DNA from 4 places in the Blastococcus sp. OS1-29 genome. Region 1 is predicted to be linked to each of the others. Evidence: riboswitches for the same ligand, from Rfam matches in the RefSeq annotation. Region 1 holds a riboswitch; each other region holds the start of a gene.
What was found. A riboswitch is a leader RNA that binds a small molecule or an ion and turns the genes downstream of it on or off. The one in region 1 is predicted to bind cyclic di-AMP.
Positions count from the first base shown of each region.

Region 2: another riboswitch for cyclic di-AMP. It lies ahead of AC2H4J_RS11245 (C40 family peptidase); the one in region 1 lies ahead of AC2H4J_RS16355 (C40 family peptidase).
Region 3: another riboswitch for cyclic di-AMP. It lies ahead of AC2H4J_RS17865 (C40 family peptidase); the one in region 1 lies ahead of AC2H4J_RS16355 (C40 family peptidase).
Region 4: another riboswitch for cyclic di-AMP. It lies ahead of AC2H4J_RS07280 (VldE C-terminal domain-containing protein); the one in region 1 lies ahead of AC2H4J_RS16355 (C40 family peptidase).

Region 1 is NZ_JBXXJK010000006.1:107,092-112,421, forward strand. Features, by position in the region: gene AC2H4J_RS16345 (D-alanyl-D-alanine carboxypeptidase family protein) at 1-943, shown strand, start outside; gene AC2H4J_RS16350 (hypothetical protein) at 1,012-1,326, shown strand; cyclic di-AMP (ydaO/yuaA leader) riboswitch at 1,534-1,695, shown strand; gene AC2H4J_RS16355 (C40 family peptidase) at 1,713-2,765, shown strand; gene AC2H4J_RS16360 (M48 family metallopeptidase) at 2,845-4,128, shown strand; gene AC2H4J_RS16365 (glycosyltransferase family 4 protein) at 4,125-5,261, shown strand; gene AC2H4J_RS16370 (AMP-dependent synthetase/ligase) at 5,249-5,330, opposite strand, start outside.
Region 2 is NZ_JBXXJK010000004.1:50,476-55,805, forward strand. Features, by position in the region: gene AC2H4J_RS11235 (transglycosylase domain-containing protein) at 1-1,911, shown strand, start outside; gene AC2H4J_RS11240 (phytoene desaturase family protein) at 1,925-3,487, opposite strand; cyclic di-AMP (ydaO/yuaA leader) riboswitch at 3,694-3,828, shown strand; gene AC2H4J_RS11245 (C40 family peptidase) at 3,845-4,882, shown strand; gene AC2H4J_RS11250 (DUF2568 domain-containing protein) at 4,916-5,251, shown strand; gene AC2H4J_RS11255 (hypothetical protein) at 5,220-5,330, opposite strand, start outside.
Region 3 is NZ_JBXXJK010000007.1:11,417-16,746, forward strand. Features, by position in the region: gene AC2H4J_RS17850 (bifunctional 3,4-dihydroxy-2-butanone-4-phosphate synthase/GTP cyclohydrolase II) at 1-461, shown strand, start outside; gene AC2H4J_RS17855 (hypothetical protein) at 648-800, shown strand; gene AC2H4J_RS17860 (D-2-hydroxyacid dehydrogenase family protein) at 878-1,834, shown strand; gene AC2H4J_RS17865 (C40 family peptidase) at 1,879-2,385, opposite strand; cyclic di-AMP (ydaO/yuaA leader) riboswitch at 2,397-2,562, opposite strand; gene AC2H4J_RS17870 (hypothetical protein) at 2,933-3,466, shown strand; gene AC2H4J_RS17875 (ATP-binding protein) at 3,470-3,898, opposite strand; gene AC2H4J_RS17880 (STAS domain-containing protein) at 3,971-4,336, shown strand; gene AC2H4J_RS17885 (SpoIIE family protein phosphatase) at 4,347-5,330, shown strand, end outside.
Region 4 is NZ_JBXXJK010000002.1:557,159-562,488, forward strand. Features, by position in the region: gene metH (methionine synthase) at 1-2,843, shown strand, start outside; gene AC2H4J_RS07275 (HAD family hydrolase) at 2,925-3,626, shown strand; cyclic di-AMP (ydaO/yuaA leader) riboswitch at 3,850-4,001, shown strand; gene AC2H4J_RS07280 (VldE C-terminal domain-containing protein) at 4,015-4,866, shown strand; gene AC2H4J_RS07285 (RecB family exonuclease) at 4,909-5,330, opposite strand, start outside.

The DNA of each region.
Region 1 (5,330 bases):
GCCGGTCGCCGCGGCCGGTGGGGGAGCGCAGCCCGGAGCGGCCCAGCTGCCGCGTCAGCCGACGTCCCTGCTCGTCCTGCCCGCGGAGACCCTGTCCGCGGTGAGCGCCGCGATGAAGACCCTGGGCAAGCCGTACGCGCCGGGTACGGCCGGTCCTGATTCCTGGGACTGCGGCTCCCTCGTGCAGTCGGTCTACGGCGCTGCGGGCATCTCGCTGCCGGGCACGCAGCAGGACCTGTTCGCCGTCACGACCCCTGTCGCCCCCGCCGACGTGCTGCCGGGCGACCTCGTCTTCCTCGGCAACGCCGAGGCCGGGCTCGGGCACGTGGGGATCGCGCTGGACCCCAAGACGATGCTCGCCGCCGACGGCCGGGCCGGAGCGGTGGTGGTGCGCACCCTGCCCGCGGACCAGGTCCTGGGCATCGGCCGGCCGAGCCTCCCGCAGCGGGCACCGGTGACCGCGCCGGGTCCCACCGGTGGCGCCCTGCGGATGGAGTGCGGCAACACCGTCTATCCGCCCAGCTACGACGGCGCCCGGCAGTGGGGTGGCTATCCGAACGGGCTCATCCCGCCGAGCGCCATGTGCCCCTTGGGCGTGGGCGGACACCAGCTGCGGTGCGACGCCGCGGCGGCCTACCGGGCCATGTCGGCGGCCTTCGCGGCGGCGTTCGGTTCCCCGATCTGCATCACCGACTCCTACCGCACCTACGCCAGCCAGGTGCGCCTGTACGGCGAGAAACCGACGCTGGCCGCGGTGCCCGGCACCAGCAACCACGGCTGGGGGCTGGCGGTGGACCTGTGCGGCGGGATCGACCACTACGGGACGGCGCAGTACGGCTGGATGAAGGCGAATGCCGGCCGGTACGGCTATCTCCACCCCGACTGGGCCGAGCCCGGCCACGGCCGCGAAGAGCCGTGGCACTGGGAGTACGCGGGCACCTGAGCCCGGCTGCGACCGGAATTGTCGGTGGCTGCTCCTACCGTGCGGACAACTCACGGAGGAGCGAATCCATGCTGATCGACTGCAACACCTGCACCGCGCGGGGCGCCGGATGCGCCGACTGCGTCGTCACCGTCCTGCTCGGTGCCCCACCGGGCTGGCAGGGCGTCGACCCGGTGGTGGTCCCGATGTCGGGCCGGGCCCGGGACGCACGGCCGGAGGCCACCGCGGAGGACGTCGTCGTCCCGCCCGCCGGCGTGGTGGTGGAGTTCGACGAGGTGGAGCGCCGCGCGGTCCGGGCGCTCGCGGAGGTCGGTCTCGTGCCTCCGCTGCGACACCGCGGAGGGGGCGGCGAGGACTCCCGAAACGGTCGCCGGACGGGCTGAACGAGCGCGGACGGACCGGTCCGGTTCAGGTCACATTCCGGTAACGACATGCCGCTGACCAGCAACGATGAGACCAAATGCGACTCTCGTCACGCCAGTCGCAGGGACTTCCGTTTGTCACGGCAGCATCACGGTCGTAGGGTCGTCGCCGTTCGGCTGAGTGGTCGTCGCCCGTTGAAGGGTGGCCTCGGTCGGGCACCGCCGAATTGCCCGAGGGCGCCGCAGTGGCGTCCGACGGCGAACCGGGGACCCACCGCAGTCCTGGGGTGAGTTCTCCTGTAGGGCCGGCTCGCCGGTGAGCAGGGGATAGGGCCAGTCTTCCCAGCCCGAACCCGTCAGCTAACTCGGTAGGCGGTTGCAGAGGAAGAAACGGAGTGCCGCCGCACGTGGCGACCCCTCACGCTCAACTGAAGCACGCCCCCACACTGTTCACCGCTCCCCGACTCGGTCGGATCCGGTCCGGCCTGCTCGTCGGCGCCGCCGTCGCTATGGCGGTCACCACTCTGCCGAGCAGCGCTGCCGCAGCGCCCAGCGATGCGACCAGCTCCGCCCAGGTCGCCCAGCTCGTCGCCGATGCCAGCCGTCAGCTGGAGGTCGTCACCGAGCAGGTCAACGAGGCCAAGGTCCAGCTCGACCAGCAGCAGGCCGCCGTCGCTGCCGCCGACCAGGCCGCCGCCGCGGCTCAGTCGCAGCTCGACGCACTCGGGCCGCAGATCCGGCAGCTGGCGCGCTCGGCCTACACCGGTGGCACCCTCACGCGTCTGGACGTGCTGCTCACGAGCAGCTCGGCCGACGAGTTCGTCCACCAGCTCGGCACCCTCGACGCCATCGCGGGCCACACGAACGAGCAGGTCGCGCAGATCGCCACGGCTGCCGCCCAGGCCAAGACGGCCCAGGCCGGCGCGGACGAGGCGCAGACGAAGGCGCAGAAGTCCTACGACGACGTCTCCGCGCAGCAGAAGGACCTGCAGGCGAAGATCGCCGACTACCAGCGTCAGTACGACTCACTGACGGCGCCGCAGCAGCAGCAGGTGCTTGCGTCGCACGGCGACACGCAGGCGGCGCCGAGCGGGGTGGTCGCACCAAGCGGCGCCGCGCAGAAGGCCGTCGACACCGCGCTCGCACAGGTCGGTGACCCCTACGTCTGGGGCGCCGGCGGTCCGGACGCGTTCGACTGCTCCGGGCTGACGCAGTACGCGTACTCCGCGGCCGGCATCAGCCTGCCGCACTCGAGCAGCAGCCAGGCCGGAATGGGCACGCCCGTCTCCCGCGACCAGCTGCAGCCCGGTGACCTGGTGTTCTTCTACAGCCCGGTCAGCCACGTGGGCATGTACATCGGCAACGGCCAGATGGTCCACGCCTCGACCTCCGGCCAGCCGGTCAAGGTCGCGAGCCTGGACTCGATGGGCAGCTACAACAGCGCTCGCCGCATCGGCTGAGCGAGCCGAACGTCCCGGGAGGGCGGGGGACCCGCCCGGGGCACCGGCCCTCCCGGCGTTCCGCCCTAGGATCGGGTCGATGAGCTGGAGCCGGCCGACGGGCGCCCCCCGGGCCGCGCTGGTCACGGCGCTCGTCCTCGCCGTCGCGCTGGCCGTCGTCATCGTCGCCCGGACGCCCTGGACGGTCCTGCCCGAGCCGCCCGGTGGCCACGCGCCGCTCGACCCCACCGCCGCGCTGTCGGCCGCGCAACTGCACCGGGCGGACGCCTTCGCCGCCCTGGTCCGGCCCGCCTCCCTGGCGTCCCTGGCGCTCGGGCTCGTCGTCGCCGGGATCCTCGGGCTCACCGCCCTCGGCGGCCGCCTGGTCCGGGCCGTGGCACGGCCGCTCGGGGGCGGCTGGGCCTGGCAGGTCCTGCTGGGCGTGGCGGCCCTGATACTGGTCGGCCGGCTCGCCACCCTGCCGCTCGCGGCCTACGGGGAGATGGTGCGGCACCGCTACGGGCTCTCCACCCGCGGCTGGTGGCTGTGGCTGCGCGACGTGGCGGTGAGCACGGCGATCGACGCCGGCCTGACCGCCGTCGGGCTGCTTGCGCTCGTCTGGCTCGCCCGCCGGGTGCCACGCACCTGGTGGGCCTGGGCCGCGCTGGGGGCCGCGGCACTCGTGGTCGTGGGCTCCTTTCTGTGGCCGCTGGTCATCGAGCCCGCCTTCAACCGGTTCCAGCCAATGCCCGCCGGTCCGCTGCGCAGCGAGCTGCTCGCGCTGGCGGAGAAGAGCGGCGCTCCCGTGCAGGACGTGCTCGTGTCCGACGCCAGCCGGCGGACGACGGCGCTGAACGCCTACGTCTCGGGGTTCGGCTCCACCCGGCGCATCGTCGTGTACGACACGGTCCTCGAGCAGCTGCCCGACGCGCAGATCGAGTCGATCGTGGCGCACGAGCTCGGCCACGTGGCCGCCGACGACGTGCTGACCGGCACTCTCACCGGGGCGCTCGGCGCCGCGGCCGGCGTGGCCGCCCTGGGCTGGCTGGTCTCGGTCGCCCCGCTGCGTCGCCGCACCGGGGCGGAGAACCCGGGGGACCCCCGGATCGTCCCGCTGGTGCTGTTCCTCATGGCGGTCGGCGCGCTGGTCTCGACTCCGATCCAGAACGCGGTCTCCCGGCAGATCGAGGCCCGCGCGGACGTGCACGCGCTCGACCTGACCCGGGACCCCGACACCTTCATCGCGATGCAACGGGAGCTGGCCGTGGCCAATCTGTCCCAGCCGGACCCGCCCGCGGTCCTGCAGTGGTTCTTCGGATCCCATCCGACGACGGCGCAGCGGGTCGGCCTGGCCCGCGACTGGCAGCGGCTGGAGCGGCCGTGACCCGCACCCTGGTGGTCACCAACGACTTCCCGCCGCGGCAGGGGGGCATCCAGACCTTCGTCGCGGCCCTGCTCGCCCGCCGGCCGCCCGAGTCGCTGGTCGTACTCGCCTCCCGGTCGCCGGGCTGGGAGGAGTACGACGCCCAGCTGCCCTATCCCGTCGTCCGGCGCCCCACCTCGATGCTCCTGCCGACGCGGTCGACGGCCCGGGCGGCCGTCGAGCTGGCCCGCCGGCACGGCTGCGACAGTGCCTTCTTCGGCGCCGCGGCACCGCTCGGCCTGATCGCACCGGCGCTGCGGTCGGCCGGCGTCGGGCACCTGGTGGGCGCCACGCACGGGCACGAGACCGGCTGGGTGGCGCTGCCCGGGTCGCGCCAGCTGCTGCAGCGCATCGCCGGCGACCTCGACGTCCTCACCTACATCAGCGAGTACACCCGTGCCCGCCTCGAGCCCGCCCTGGGCCGCCGGACGAGGCTCGCCCAGCTCTCGCCGGGCGTCGACGTCGACCGCTTCACCCCGGACATCGACGGCGCGGCCGTGCGCGAGCAGTACGGCCTCGGCGACGCGCCGGTCGTGGTGTGCGTGTCGCGGCTGGTGGCGAGGAAGGGCCAGGACGTCCTGGTCGCCGGGTGGCCGCAGGTGCTCGACCGTCATCCCGATGCACGGCTGCTCCTCGTCGGGGGCGGTCCGGCGGAGGCGTCGCTGCGCCGCGCCGTGGCACGGCTGGGCCTGGCGGACTCCGTCGTCCTCACCGGGCCGGTCGCGCCCGACCGGCTGCCCGCGCACTACGCGGCCGGTGACGTGTTCGCCATGCCCTGCCGCACCCGCCGGGCCGGGCTGGATGTCGAGGGCCTCGGAATGGTCTTCCTCGAAGCCGCCGCCTGCGGCCGGCCGGTCGTGGCCGGCACGTCCGGTGGCGCGCCGGAGGCGGTGCGGGACGCCATCACCGGGCACGTCGTGGATCCCCGGTCACCCGCGGGGGTCGCCGGTGCGATCAGCGGCCTGCTGGACGACCCGGCCCGCGCTGCCGCGATGGGCGCCGCGGGCCGGGCCTGGGTCGAGCAGCGCTGGTCGTGGTCGACGATCGCGACGACGTTCGACGACCTGCTCCAGCGCGGTCCTCAGCGGGCGTAGAGCTTCTCCACCTCGTCGTCGAACTCCTTCATGACCACCGAGCGCTTGAGCTTCAGACTCGGGGTCAGC
Region 2 (5,330 bases), on a different contig from region 1:
TCGGTCGGCCGCAAGCTGCGCGAGGCACGACTGGCCCTGGCGCTCGAGGAGACCTACACCAAGGACGAGCTGCTCACCCGGTACCTCAACATCGTCTACTTCGGGCAGAACGCCTACGGCATCCAGGCCGCCGCGCGTGCCTTCTTCAGCGTCGACGCCGCGGCCCTGAACCTCCCCCAGGCGGCCCTGCTCGCCGGGCTGGTGCAGAGCCCCACGCACGACAACCCGTTCCTCACGCCCGAGGGCGCCACCGTGCGGCGCAACCAGGTGCTCTCGCGGATGGCGGCGCAGCACTACATCACGCCGGCGGAGAAGGACGCGGCGATCGCCGCCCCGCTCGGCCTCGCGCCGGCGCCGGCGCCGCGCCGCGGGTGCGTCGAGGCCAGCGTCGGGCCCTACGTCTGCGACTTCGTGCAGCGGTACCTGATCCAGGACCTGCACCTCACCCAGGCCCAGCTCGAGCACGGTGGCTACACCATCCAGACCACGCTCGACCCCGAGCTGCAGCGCTCCGGCGACGCCGCCGTCCTGAACACGCTGCCGCTGGAGGACAACCGGGTCGCCACCTTCAACGCCGTCGAGCCCGGCACCGGGCACCTGCTGGCGCTCAGCGTCAACCGGATCTTCGGCTACGACCGCACCGACCCGCGGCAGGAGTCCTACAACCTCAACTGGGCGCCCAGCCGCGGGGCGGGGTCGACCTACAAGGTGTTCGTCGCCGCGGCCGCGCTGGCGCGCGGTTACTCGACGTCCTACACGCAGACGACCTCGGATCCCTACATCTCGCGGGTCTACAAGAAGGACGGCGGTCCGTGGCCGGTCTCCAACGCCGGCCACTACCGGGCGACGCTGGACCTGACCACCGCGCTCTACCAGTCGTCCAACACCTACTTCGTCGCGCTCGAGGACGCGCTGGGCAGCGTCGAGGAGCCGGTGCACATGGCCGAGAAGATGGGCCTCTACCAGTTCGGGCCGGCCGACCTGGCCCAGAAGACCATCGACGAGAACCGCGGGGCGTTCACGCTAGGGCCGGACGCGACCAGCCCGCTGGCGCTCGCCAGCGCGTACTCGACGCTGGCCGCCGGCGGCACCCAGTGCGACGTCAACCCGGTGACCGGGATCCTGGACGCGCACGGGCAGCCGCTGAAGGACTCCGCCGGTCACCTCGTCGCGACCGGCGACCGGTGCACCCCCGAGGCGATCCCGCCCGGCGTCGCGAACACGCTGAACCAGATGCTGCGCAAGGACGTCGAACCCGGCAATCCCGGCCAGACCGCCTCGCGGGCGTACGTCCCCGGCCACCAGATCGCCGGCAAGACCGGCACGACGCAGAACAACTGGTCGGTGGCCTTCGTCGGCTACACCCCGGAGATCACCGCGAGCGTCATGGTCTTCGACCCGAAGGAGAACCGGGACGTCGGTGGCTTCGGCGGTGGCAAGGGTGCGACGGTCTGGCACGACGCGATGGCGCCGATCCTGCAGGCGCGGGGGAGCGGGGTGTTCCCGCCGGCCGACCCGGCCGTCGTCAACGGCAACACGAAGCCCGTGCCCGGCTGCTCCACGGTGAGCCAGTGCCGCAGTGTGCTGATCGCCGCGGGGTTCCAGACCGCGACGGCGAACGTCGACAGCGACAAGCAGGACGGCGAGCTCGTCGGCACCAGCCCGCCGCGCGGTGGCCGGGCGGTTCCCGGTCAGCTCGTCACGATCCTGGTCAGCAACGGCTCGGCGTACACCGAGCCCGCGCCCGAGACCACGCCGCCCACCCAGGGTGCCGACCCTCCGGTCGGGGGCCCCGTCGAGCCACCCGTGTCACCCGGCACGCCCGACCAGCCGGTGGCGCCCGCGCAGCCGCCTGGGCCGGGGCGCGGCCAGGGACCACAGCCCGGTCGGACGCCGCCGGGCCAGGGCTGAGACTCCTCCCGCGTCAGCCGAGGTCGAGCAGGTGGCGTGCCGCGGCGTAGCCGCCGAGCCCGCTCACGGCGCCGCCCCGGACCGTGCCGCCGGAGGACGCGGCGACGATCCGCGGGTGTGCGGTGCTGACCCCCCACCCCCCGACCTCCTCCGGCGTGCGGGCGACCGGCCACGCCAGGTCACCGTGGAAGATGTGGCCGCCGGGCATGGCCAGGGACTCCTCGACGTCCAGCGGCGAGGCCGCCTGCAGGCACGGGTCGCCGTGCGCGTCGCGCGCCAGGCAGTCCAGCAGCGGCTCCTCCAGGTGCGCGTCGAGCTGGGCGACCACCCGCCGCACCGCTTCGCGGCGGGTCCCGACCGGGTCCGCGCGGTAGAGCTCGGCGGGCGTGTGCAGACCGAACAGGGTCAGCGTGTGCTGCCCGGTGGCCCGCTCGACCGGGCCGAGGATCGAGGGGTCGGCGAGGGTGTGGCAGTACACCTCGAACGGGATCACGTCGGGCAGCCGCCCGGCCGCGGCCTGGGCATGGGCGGCGTCCAGCTGGCCGGCCGCCTCGTCGACGTGGAACGTGCCGGCGAAGGCCGTGCCCGGGTCCGCGCCGGACCGCAGCCGGGGCAGCCGGGCGAGGACCATGTTGATCTTCAGCTGCGAGCCCGACGGCCGCGGGCCGGGCTCCGCGCCGGTCAGCTCGGCCAGCACGGCGGGCGCGGCGCCGCAGACGACGTGTGCCGCCTCGACCGACCGCTCGGTGCCGTCGTCGTCGGTCCAGTGCACCCTGACGCCGTCCGGACGCGGATCGACGTGCGTCACGGTGGCACGGGTGACGAGCTCCGACCCGCCTCGGCGCGCCGCGGCTGCCATGGCCCCGCTCACCGCGCCCATGCCGCCGACCGGTACCCGCCAGCGGCCGGTGCCGTTGCCGATCAGGTGGTAGAGGAAGCAGCGGCCGGCGAGTCCGTCCGCCGCGTGCACGTCGGCGAAGGTCCCGATCAGGCCGTCGGTCAGCGCGATCCCGCGGACGACGTCGTCGGTCAGGTGGTCGGCGACCACGTCGGCCAGCGGGCGCTCCCGCAGGTCGTGCCACAGCTGTGGGTCCCGCAGGCGGCCGGGCACGTCGTCCGCGGCGAGCAGCGGCTCGGTGAGCGTGGGCGCGAGGTCCTCGGCGAGCGTCGCCAGGCGGCGGTAGAAGCGTTGCCAGCCGGCGAACTCCGCGTCGTCGCCGGTGAGCGCGCGGAAGGACGTCGCGGTGGCCGGGCCCTCGTCCCGCTCCACCAGCAACCCGGCCGGCCGGCCCGCACGCACGGTCGTGGTGTAGGACGCCACGGCCCGGTCGGCCAGCCGCACGTCGAGCCCGAGGTCGGTCACGATGCGGTCGGGCAGCAGGCTGACCAGGTAGGAGTAGGCCGACAGCCGGACGTCGACGCCCTCGAAGACCTGCCGGCTGACCGCGGCCCCGCCCACCTGGGCGGCGCGTTCCAGGACCAGCACCGACCGGCCGGCGCGGGACAGGTACGCCGCCGCCACGAGGCCGTTGTGGCCGCCGCCGACCACCACCACGTCGTACCTGCTGCCTGTCATCGAAAGACCGTATCCGGACCCCACGAGCGGCGATCAGGGCGCTTACCAGGGCAGTCCGACAGAACCGTCTCCTGTGCCCAGAAAAAACCGACAAATAACATCTCTGTCATTGTCACGGCTCGGTAACACAGTTACGGTCTGTGTGTCCGTCGGGGCAATCAGTCACTGCCTGAGTGGCACCCCGAGGACGCCGTCGAGCCGGCCGTTCGCACCTCGTGCGGAGACCGGACCGGGGACCCAGGGCAGTACTGGGGTGCAGTGCGGGGACCGCCAGCCCTCGCACCGGGCGATCTCCCGCCTGAACCCGTCAGCTAACCCGGTAGGCGGCTTCTGGATGAGAAACGGAGCCGCCGCGTCATGGCGACCCCCCTCGGCCGCACGCCGGCCCGCCTCGCCCGCGCCGGTCTGGCCGTCGCCGGCGTCGTCGGCGTCCTGCTCGCCGCGGCCCCCGCCCAGGCCGCGCCGGGCACCTCGGCCGAGGCCGCCGGCATGGTCGCCGCCCGCGCCCACGAGCTCGAGGTCGTCACCGAGCAGTTCAACGAGGCCCGCGCCACGCTCGACACCCAGCGCGCCGCCGCCGAGGCAGCGACGGCCACGCTGCAGCAGGCAGCCGCCACGCTCGGCGCCGCGCAGCAGCAGGTGCGCGGCATCGCCCGCTCCGCGTGGACCGGCGAGGGGCTGAGCTCGTTCCAGGCACTCATGACCAGCGACTCCGCCGATGACTTCGTCGACCGGATGTCGACGCTGCAGCTCGTCGCCGGGCACCAGTCCCAGGTCCTCCAGTCAGCCGCCGCTGCGAACGTCGCCGCCGCGCAGGCACAGGCCCAGGCCCAGGACGCGGCCGCCACCGCGAAGGCGACCTACGACAAGGTGGCCGCCCAGCAGGCCGACCTGAAGAAGCAGGTCGCCGAGTACCAGGCGGTCTACGACCGGCTCAGCGCGGCCGAGAAGCGCGCCGCGGCCGAGGCGACGCCGGGCCGGGCCAGCCGGTCGGCCGACCGCGAGGCCGCCGCCCCCAGCGGCCCGGTGGTGGCCAGCAGTGACGCGGCGCAGGTCGCGATCGACACCGCGATGGCCCAGCGCGGCAAGCCCTACGTCTGGGCGGCCGGCGGGCCGGGTTCCTTCGACTGCTCGGGGCTGACGGCGTACGCCTACCGTGCCGCCGGCGTCAGCCTGCCGCACTCCAGCGCCCTGCAGTCCACGATGGGGCAGGCCGTCAGCCGCGCCAACCTGCAGCCCGGCGACCTGGTCTTCTTCTACAGCCCGGTCAGCCACGTCGGCATCTACATCGGCAACGGTCAGATGGTGCACGCCCCGACGACCGGTGACGTCGTCAAGGTTGCCAGCGTGGACTCGATGGGCGGCTTCGCCGGCGGACGACGGATCGCCGCCTGACGCCGGGACCCCACTGCGGGGCAGGCTGGGCCCATGACGCAGGCCTGGAACTGGCTGTGGCTGGCGGTCGCGTTCCTCGCGGAACTGGCCGCGCTGGCGGCGTTCGCCGTCTGGGGCTGGTCGGCGGTCGACCCGACGGCCTGGCGGCTGGTCCTGGCCGTGGCTGCCCCAGCCGTGGCCGGCGTGCTGTGGGGCGTGTTCGCCGCTCCACGTGCGCCGGTCCAGGTCCCTGCGCTGACGGTGCTGGTGAAGGTCGTCGTGTTCGGCGCCGCGGTCCTGGCCTTGTTCGCCACCGGCCACCCCGTGCCGGCGGTCGTCCTGGCCGCCGCCGCGCTGCTCAGCTCCCTGCTGTCGGCTCCGCCGTCCTGACCTGGAGCAAGAGACCCCACACGAAGGCCGCCCGCACGTCGCCGGGCAGCAGGACGTCCTGCCGGGTCGGCACCCCCGG
Region 3 (5,330 bases), on a different contig from region 1:
GCGAGTGCCTCACCGGCGACATCCTCGGCTCGCTGCGCTGCGACTGCGGGGCGCAGCTCGAGCAGGCGCTCGCCGAGATCGCGGCCGAGGGCTGCGGGGCCGTGGTCTACCTGCGCGGCCACGAGGGGCGGGGGATCGGCCTCGGCCACAAGATCCGGGCCTACGCGCTGCAGGAGGCGGGCCTGGACACCGTCGACGCCAACACCGCGCAGGGGCTGCCGGTGGATTCCCGCAGCTACGGCGTCGGGGCCCAGATCCTCGGCGACCTGGGGATCCGGCGGTTGCGCCTGATCACCAACAACCCCGCCAAGTACGGCGGCCTGGACGGCTACGGTCTCGACATCGTCGGCCGGGTGGCCCTGCCGGTCGTGGAGACGCCGCACAACGTGCGGTACCTGCGCACGAAGCAGGAGCGCATGCACCACGACCTGGTGCTGGCGACCGACGCCGCGGGACGGTGATCGACCGAGGTCACCGGTGGGCCGCCGTGCATCGGGTCGAAGCCGAAGTCGCCGACGAACGCCTGTTCCGCCGCATCCGGACCCTACGGCGCGGAGACGTCCTGCACAGGGCCGCGTTCGCGGGGACGTGATTGGTCTGCCGTTCGTTCGGGCATCTGACCCGTAACCGACACGAAGGAGGCGATCATGGGAATGATCAAGAAGCTCATGGCGTCCGGTATCGCCGCCAAGGTGATCCAGGAGGCCCGCAAGCCGCAGAACCAGGCCAAGATCAAGCGGGCCATCGCGGACTTCCAGGCAAAGCGCGCCAACCAGACCCGGCGTCCCGGCACCCGCTGAGCCCAGCGCACGTCCCGGCCCCCGTCCGCATCCGCGGGCGGGGGCCGTCGCGCGTCCCGACCTGGTAGACCCACCGCATGACCCGCATCGCCGTCCTCGACGACTACCAGTCCGTCGCTGCCGACTTCTGCGACTGGTCGACGGTCGCCGCGCCGGTCGACGTCACCACGTTCTCCGACACCCTGCCCGACGAGGAGACGCTCGCCGAGCGCCTGGAGCCGTTCGACGTCGTCGTCGCGATGCGTGAGCGCACCGCCTTCCCGCGCACCATGCTCGAGCGGCTGCCGAACCTGAAGCTGCTGGTCACCACCGGCATGCGCAACAAGTCCATCGACACGGCCGCGGCCGCCGAGCACGGCATCACCGTCTGCGGCACCGGGTCCCAGCCGACCGCCACGGCCGAGCTCACCTGGGCGCTGATCCTGGCGGTCACGAGGCACATCCCGCAGGAGGACGCCGGGGTCCGCGCCGGCGGCTGGCAGCAGACCATCGGCGGCGACCTCGCCGGCGCCCGGCTCGGCGTGATCGGCCTAGGCCGCCTCGGCACGCAGGTCGCGCGGATCGGGCAGGCCTTCGGCATGGACGTCGTCGCCTGGAGCCAGAACCTCACCGACGAGCGGGCCGCCGAGCACGCCGTCCGGCGGGTCGACCGGGACGAGCTCTTCGCGACGTCGGACGTCGTCACCGTGCACCTGCTGTGGTCCAGGCGCACCCGCGGCCTCATCGGCGCCGAGGACTTCGCGCTCATGAAGCACACCGCGGTGTTCGTCAACACCAGCCGCGGCCCGATCGTGCAGACCCAGGCGCTCGTCGACGCCCTGCGGGAGGACCGGATCGCCGGCGCCGGCCTCGACGTCTACGACCAGGAGCCGCTGCCGGCGGACTCGCCGATCCGGAACCTGCCCCGCACCGTGCTCACCCCGCACCTCGGCTACGTCACGCGCAACACCTACGAGGTCTTCTACGGCGAGGCTGTCGAGGACGTCGCCGCGTGGGTCGCCGGCCTGCCCATCCGTGTCATCGAACCGGGCTGAACCCCGGGATACCCACCCGTGCAGGCGGGCACCCCGGGGAGTTCTCAGGTCAGCCGGCGAGCCGAGTTGAACCCCGGCATGTAGGCGAGGTCGGTGACCGCCACCGGCTGTCCGTAGGTCGAGGCCTGGACGATCTGGCCGTTGCCGATGTACATGGCGACGTGGCTGACCGGGCTGTAGAAGAAGACCAGGTCACCCGGCTGAAGGTCGGTGTACGCCACCGGCGTCCCGATCGTCGACTGCATGCTCGACGAGTGCGGCAGGTCGACGCCCGCCGCGGCGTAGGCGTACTGCACCAGGCCCGAGCAGTCGAAGCTGTCCGGACCGGCGCCGCCCCAGACGTAGGCGTCTCCCAGCTGGGCGAGGGCGGTGTCCACCGCGACCTGCGCGGCCTGCGTGGGTGCGGCGACGGGGGCCGCCGCGACGGCTGCGGTGGTGACGCCGGTGCTGGCGAAGGCCGGCAGGGGAGCGAGGGTAACGCCGGCCGCGGTGAGCACGACGAAGGCCGCGCGACGGACCGGACCGGACGAGGGCGTGCGGGTACTGGGCACGGACGGGGATCTCCTGTTCTCCGCAGCCGCCTACCGAGTTAGCTGACGGGTTCGGGCGGGGAACGTGCGCCCGGCGCGGCCGGAGGGTCTCCGGCGCGCGCTTCACCCCACTACTGCGATGGGTCCCCGGCCCGGGCACGCACTGATGCACAGCGCCCGGTTCGGCGGCGTCCGGCCGGGGTCACACGGTGCGTGACTGAAGGGGCCGACCGGACGCGACGACGGTAGGTGCGCCCTCGAGCCCGTGCAGGTGAGGAGCTACCTGTGACCCCCGATAGCCGGTCACGATGGGTGGTCACCCCGGCCGTGCCTCGACCTGCGGCCTCGACGAGGTGCGGCCCGCGGAAGGACCGTTTTCCGGCTCCCACGGTCGCGCTGCGTGACTTCTCGAGCAGCGGCGCGGCGGCCACGCCGCGTGAGGGACGCCGCCGGCGGGCGCGGTCGGGCGCGGGCCGTCTCACGCCTCTGCGGCGCGGGCCCTTCGACCCCTCGCCCGCCCGACCGGAGCGCAATAGCGTCGGTGGAGTCGATCCCGAGGGGAGCGGTCATGGCCACCGCCGTCGTCGTCTACGAGTCCCTGTTCGGGGACGCCGAGAAGATCGCCCGTGCCATCGCCGACGGCCTGTCCGGCCACCTCCAGGTCGAGGTGATCGCCGCGCAGGACGCCCCCCGCCAGATCGGCCCCGACGTCCGGCTGCTCGTCGTCGGCGGGCCCAACCACGCGATGGGCATGCCCCGGCCGTCCACACGCAAGGGTGCGGTCGAGCAGTACGGCGCCGGAGTGGTCGCGGACCCGACGACCGGTCTGCACGAGTGGCTCGACGCAGCGGCGGTGCCCGCGGGGATCTCCGCCGCCGCCTTCGACACCCGCATGGACCATCCGTCGATCGTCACCAAGCTCGACCACGCCTCCAGGACCGAGGAGAAGCTGCTGCGCACGCTCGGCGCGACCCTCGCCGCGCCGGCCGAGCACTTCTTCGTCGTCGACGCGCGGGGACCGCTCGCCGACGGCGAGGAGGACCGCGCCCGTCAGTGGGGCGCGGCGCTGTCCGAGATCGTCACGGCCGGCTCGCGGCGCTGACCGTCAGGTCGGCAGCAGCCGCAGCTTCGGCGAGGCGTGGAGGCGCTTCTCGAGGGTCACCCGGTGCCGGCCGTCCTCGTCCTGGACGAAGTCGAGCCGGTCGACCAGCGCGCGCATGAGCACCAGGCCACGGCCGGGCTCGAGCGGGGAGCGCTCCTGCTCCATCGCCGTCGCCGCGGGGTCGAAGCCGTCGCCGTCGTCCACCACGCTGATCCGGCAGTTCTCGTCGTCGATGGCGATGTCGACCTGGTACTCCTCGTGCTCGCCGGCGTGCTGCACGACGTTCGCACACGCCTCGGTGAGGGCGAGCACGATCTCCTGGATGCCGGTCTCGGGGACGGCGAGGTACTGGAGCGCCTGCCGGAGCAGGCCCCGCACCAGCGGCACGCTCTGCGCGTCGGTCGGGAGCCGCACGCTGAAGTGCACGTTCACGGCAGCTTCCCTTCCTGTGAACCGGGTGACCTACCCTCAGTACGCCGAACGACGTGACGAGGGAGCCGATTCGTGCTGTTCGAAGTGGAACGGACGACGGTTGCCGGGCGTCCGGGGATCACCGTACGGGGTGACCTCGACATCGCGACGGCGCCGCAGTTCGCGCAGGCCGTCGACGCCCTTCTCGAGGCCGGCCACGTCGCCGTCCTCATCGATCTGACGCCGACGACGTTCCTCGACTCCTCCGGTGCCCGCGAGCTCATGCGCGTCTCGCGCAAGGCCGCGGCGGCAGACGTGACGCTGCACGTCGTCGCGCCGCGGTCGAACGGCCCGGTCCGGCTGACGGTCGATCTGCTCGATCTCGGCCGGCTCGTGCCGATCGTGACGTCGACGGCGGAGATCCCGACCGGCGTCGCCGGGTGGGACGCCGGCACGTAACGTCGCCGGGGTGAGCAGCCCGGCCGGTGGTCCCGTTCCCACCGACCCGGAAGCCCTGCTCCGCTGCGCGGACGAGCCGATCGCCATTCCCGGCGCGATCCAGCCGCACGGCGTCCTGCTCGCCCTCACCGAGCCCGACCTGGCCGTCGTCGTCGCCTCGGCCAACACGGCGGAGGTCTTCGGGCAACCGGTCGCCGCGCTCGACCAGCTCCTGTCCGACGGCGACCTGGGCCGCCTGCGCGCGGGACTGGCCGGCGACCTCGCCGAGGTCAACCCCCTGCGCGTGCAGATCGGCGGCGACGACGTCGACCTCGTCCTGCACCGCGCCGACGGGCTGCTGATCGCCGAGTTCGAGCCCGTCGCCGGCGCCGAGCAGGCGGGCGCCGCCTGGCACCGGCGGCTGCCCACCGTCCTGCAGCGGCTCTCGGCCACGGCGACGCTCGAGGACCTCACCGCGGTGCTCGCCCGCGACGTCCGCACGGTCACCGGCTTCGACCGGGTGATGGTCTACCGGTTCGACGCGGAGTGGAACGGCGAGGTCGTCGCCGAGGACCGCCGTCCTGACCTGGAGCCGTTCTTCGGCCTGCGCTACCCGGCCAGCGACATCCCGGCCCAGGCCCGGGCGCTGTACGCGACCAACTGGATGCGGATCATCCCCGACGCCACGTACACCCGGGTGCCGCTGGACCCGCCCATCGACCCCCGCACCGGCCGCCCGCTCGACCTGTCCGGCGCCATGCTGCGCAGCGTCTCGCCGGTGCACCTGGAGTACCTGGCCAACATGGGCGTGCGCTCGTCGATGTCGGTCTCGCTGATCGACCGCGGAAAGCTCTGGGGCCTGATCGCCTGCCACCACTACGCCGGCCCGCACCGCCCCTCGTATCCCGACCGGGTGGCGGCGGAGTTCCTCGGCCGGACGGCGTCGCTGCTGCTGCACACCACGGTGACCGCCGCCGAGCAGGGCGACGTCGTCGGCACCTCGCAGCGGCTGGCC
Region 4 (5,330 bases), on a different contig from region 1:
CGACGCCGGCGCACATCGCGGCCGTCGCCGCGGTCGCGGAGGGCCGGACGCCGCGGACGCCGGCGCAGACGCGCCCGGCGCTTCGGCTCTCCGGCCTGGAGCCCCTCACGGTCACCGAGGAATCCCTCTTCGTGAACGTGGGCGAGCGGACCAACATCACCGGATCCGCTCGGTTCCGCAACCTGATCAAGGCCGGTGACTACCCGGCCGCGCTGGCCGTGGCCCGCCAGCAGGTCGAGGCCGGCGCGCAGGTCATCGACATCAACATGGACGAGGGGATGATCGACGGCGTCGAGGCGATGGACCGCTTCACCAAGCTGATCGCCTCCGAGCCCGACATCTCCCGTGTGCCGACGATGGTCGACTCCTCGAAGTGGGAGGTGATGGAGGCCGGGCTCAAGAACATCCAGGGCAAGGCCATCGTCAACTCGATCTCGCTGAAGAACGGTGAGGAGGAGTTCGTCCACCACGCCCGGCTGTGCCGCAAGTACGGCGCCGCGGTCGTCGTCATGGCCTTCGACGAGGACGGGCAGGGCGACACCCTCGAGCGGCGTACGCAGATCTGCCGCCGCGCCTACGACATCCTCGTGGAGCAGGTCGGCTTCCCGTTCGAGGACATCATCTTCGATCCCAACATCTTCGCCGTCGCCACGGGCATCGAGGAGCACGCGAACTACGGCCTCGACTTCATCGAGGCGACGCGCTGGATCAAGCACAACCTGCCCGGCGCGCTCGTCTCCGGCGGCGTCTCCAACGTCTCCTTCTCCTTCCGCGGCAACAACCCGGTGCGGGAGGCCATCCACTCCGTCTTCCTGTACCACGCCATCGCGGCCGGTCTGGACATGGCGATCGTCAACGCGGGCCAGCTCGAGGTCTACAGCGAGGTGCCGGAGCTGCTGCGCGAGCGCATCGAGGACGTGATCCTCAACCGCCGCCCCGACAGCACGGAGCGGCTGCTCGAGATCGCCGGCGACTTCGCCGGTGACGGCTCGGTCAAGGAGGTCGCCTCCGAGGAGTGGCGGTCACTCCCGGTGGCCGAGCGGATCACCCACGCGCTCGTGAAGGGCATCGACGCGTTCGTCGAGGACGACACCGAGGAGCTGCGCGGCGAGATCTCCGCGCGCGGCGGCCGGCCGATCGAGGTCATCGAGGGCCCGCTCATGGACGGCATGAACGTCGTCGGCGACCTCTTCGGGGCCGGGAAGATGTTCCTGCCGCAGGTGGTGAAGTCCGCTCGCGTCATGAAGAAGGCGGTCGCCTACCTCATCCCGTTCATCGAGGCGGAGAAGCAGCCCGGGGACGCCGAGCGCACCAACGGCAAGGTCGTCATGGCGACGGCGAAGGGCGACGTCCACGACATCGGCAAGAACATCGTCGGCGTCGTCCTCCAGTGCAACAACTACGACGTCGTCGACCTCGGGGTGATGGTGCCGCCCCAGAAGATCCTGGACGCGGCCAAGGAGGAGGGCGCCGACATCATCGGCATCTCCGGGCTCATCACGCCGTCCCTGGACGAGATGGTGACCCTGGCGTCGGAGATGGAGCGGCAGGGCTTCGAGATCCCGCTGCTGGTGGGCGGTGCCACGACCTCACGCGCGCACACGGCGGTCAAGGTCGACCGCAAGTACCACGGCCCGGTGATCTGGGTGAAGGACGCGTCGCGCTCGGTGCCGGTGGTGGCCGCCCTGCTGTCGGACGAGCAGCGACCGAAGCTGCTGGCCGAGACCGACGCCGACTACGACACGCTGCGCGAGCGGCACGCCGCCCGCCAGGACACGCGCACGATCCTCCCGATCGCCACCGCCCGCGCGGCCGGGACGCCCATCGACTGGAGCTCCTACCACCCGCCGCGTCCGCGGATGCTGCTGCAGCAGGCGATGGACGTGTGCGCCGGGCCCGGCTGCGACCACCTGCACCACGTGGCCACCCAGTTCGTGCGCGCGTTCCACGACTACTCGCTGGAGGAGCTGCGCACGTACATCGACTGGCAGCCGTTCTTCAACGCGTGGGAGATGCGGGGCAGGTTCCCGGACATCCTCAACAACCCGGTCAGCGGTGAGGCGGCCCGCCGGCTCTACGAGGACGCCCAGCTGCTGCTCGACCAGGCCATCGCTCAGAAGTGGCTGCGCGCGAGCGGGGTCTTCGGGCTGTTCCCGGCCAACCAGGTGCCCGGCGACGACATCGAGGTCTACACCGACGAGTCGCGCAGCACGGTCCTCACGACACTCCACCAGCTCCGCCAGCAGACGGAGGGACGCGACGGCTCGGCGCGCAAGTCGCTGGCCGACTTCGTCGCGCCCAAGGCGTCCGGCCTGCACGACTACGTCGGCGCGTTCGCCGTCACCGCCGGGCTCGGCTCGGTGGAGAAGATCGTGGAGTTCAAGAAGGCCAACGACGACTACAACGCGATCCTGCTGGAGTCGCTGGCCGACCGGCTGGCCGAGGCATTCGCCGAGCGGCTGCACGAGCGGGTGCGCAAGGAGTTCTGGGCCTACGTGCCCGACGAGCGCCTGGACAACGAGGCGCTGATCGCCGAGAAGTACAAGGGCATCCGGCCGGCCCCGGGCTACCCCGCCTGCCCGGAGCACACCGAGAAGCAGACGATCTGGGAGCTCCTCGACGTCGAGAACAACACCGGTATCCAGCTGACCGACAGCATGGCCATGTGGCCGGGCGCGTCGGTGAGCGGCCTGTACTTCTCGCATCCCGAGTCGCGGTACTTCGTGCTGGGTCGGCTGGGTCGTGATCAGGTCGAGGACTACGCGCGGCGCAAGGGGTGGACCGTCGACGAGGCGGAGCGGTGGCTCTCGCCCAACCTGGGCTACCGCACCGAGGACGAGTAGCCGTCCACGTGGGGAACATCTCCCGGCTTCCGGCCCCCTGCCGGAGGCCGGGAGGCCTGTTCCCAGGGACACTGGGAACGGATGACTGAATCACTGCGCGCCGTCCTCTTCGACATGGACGGGACCCTCGTCGAGACCGAAGAGCACTGGGGCGAGGCTCTCTTCGCCCTCGCCGCGCGGCTCGGCGGCCGCCTGTCCGCGCAGGCGCGTCAGGCGACGGTCGGCTCCAGCATGCGGACGTCGATGGAGATCCTCTACGGCGACCTCGGCGTCAGCCGCAGCGAGGCCGAGCTCGTCGCCGACGCCCGATGGGTCGAGGACACCACCGCGGTGCTGCTCGCCGAGGAGATCAGCTGGCGTCCCGGAGCCGCCGAGCTCCTGCAGTCGGTGCGCGACGCCGGCCTCGCGACCGCCCTGGTGACGACGACGCCGCGCCGCATCGCCGACATCGTGCTCGCCTCGATCCGCGGCGACCTGGGCTCGGACCCGTTCGACCTGACGATCTGCGGGGACGAGGTGCCGGCCCGCAAGCCCGATCCGGCGCCCTACCGGATGGCCATGGATGCCCTGGGTGTGCTGCCCGGGGAGTGCGTCGTCGTCGAGGACTCCCAGGCCGGCATCGCGGCCGGACTGGCGGCGGGAACCGCCGTCCTCGGCGTGCCCACCCTGCAGGTCGTGTCGCCCGCCCCGGGACTGCACCTGCGCGACGGGCTGGTCGGCGTCGGGCCGGCCGAGCTCGCAGCGGTGCTGGCCGAGGCGGACCTCGCGGACTCCGCCGCCTGAGCTATGACGTCGGACACGCCTCACGCGCCGTTCGGCGGTCGGCCCGCGCCGGCTGCAGCTGTCACCAGCGGCGGAGCCGGAAGCTGACACAGCGTCACGGGCGGCGGTACACCATCCGGCAGTCGGAGCGGCGCCGACAGGCCGATGTCACAGTGCTGGTGGTGCGATTCGTAGTACGTTCGTGACCTGTTCGCCGAGACCGGCTCCTCGACCGAGGGGCGTCGGCTGGACACCGCCGAACCGGCGAACGGCCCTCGCGGGGCCGGCCGGACCGGGGACCCATGGTTCCTCTGGGGTGAATCCTGCACGTCGCAGGTAGGGCATCTTCCGGCCCGAACCCGTCAGCTAACTCGGTAGGCGGGTGAGGAAGAACGGAGAGCCGCCCCCTGTGGCGCCCCTGAACTTGCACACCGCACAGCCCCACGACGAGGTCGCCACCACCCCGAACAGGGGCGGCCGGCACTACCGCAGATCCGCTCCGAGCTCCCGCGTCGCCTACGGCCTGGGCATCGCCGCCGTCTGCGCGTTGGCCACGCTGAACCTGGTCACCGGCACCGGCACCGGCGCCGTGCCGGCCAGCGCGGACGAGCAGTCGTCCGTTGCCGTCGCGGACGCCCTGGGTGTCGCCGGCGCCTCGGCCCCGGTCAGTGCCGACGCGGAACGCCTCGGCGAGGTGACCTCGAGTCGCTCGCAGCGCGACGCCGAGCAGGCCGCCGCGGTCACCGCGCAGGCCCAGGCCGAGCAGGCTGCCGTTGCCGCCCAGGCCCAGGCCGAGGCGGCGGCCGCGGCGCAGGCCGCTGCCGCCGCGGCAGCTGCGCAGGCCGCGAAGGCTGCCAACGACACTCCGGCCCCGGCTGCCGCTGGGACCGCCGCGACCGCCGTCGCGAAGATCAGCAACAGCTCGGGCCCGGTGAAGCCGCAGACGCAGGTCGCGGCGAACGCCGTCGTGTCCAACGTGCCCGGAGCCGGCGGCATCACCCTCGGCGGCACGCGGGCCAGCGCGGCCGACCCGCACGGACACCCGTCAGGGCTCGCCCTGGACTACATGGTGCTCGGGAACTCGTCCCTCGGTGAGGCGATCATCGCCTACCACATCGCGCACTGGGACGAGCTCGGCGTGGAGTACCTCATCTACAAGCAGCGCATGCTGTCCTCCCCGAACGGCAGCTGGGTCGGCATGGAGGACCGGGGCAGCCCGACGGCCAACCACATGGACCACGTGCACGTGAACTACCGCTGACCGTGTACGGGGTCGGGGCGGTCTGGCGGCCCCGACCCCGGGTCAGCTGACGGCGACGATCGGCAGGGTCTGCCAGCCGGCGGCCGCGGCCGCCTCGGTCGGGAACGGCGGGGGAGTGCCCCCGAAGGCCGGGCAGAGCGCCTGGTGGTCGCACCAGTCGCACAGGCGCGACTTGTTCGGCCGGAAATCGCCGGTCGCGACCGCCCGCTCGATGGCCGCCCAGATCGCGGTGAGGGTGCGCTCGAAGCGGATCAGCTCGTCCTCGTCGGGCGCGTAGGTCAGCGCGTCGCCGTCCTTGAGGTAGAGCAGCTTGAGCTGTGCGGCGATGACGCCGCGGGTGCGCCACAGGACGAGTGCGTAGAACTTCATCTGGAACAGCGCTTTGCCCTCGAACGCCTCGCGCGGCACCGCACCGGTCTTGTAGTCGACGACCCGGAGTGCGCCGTTGCGGGCGACGTCCAACC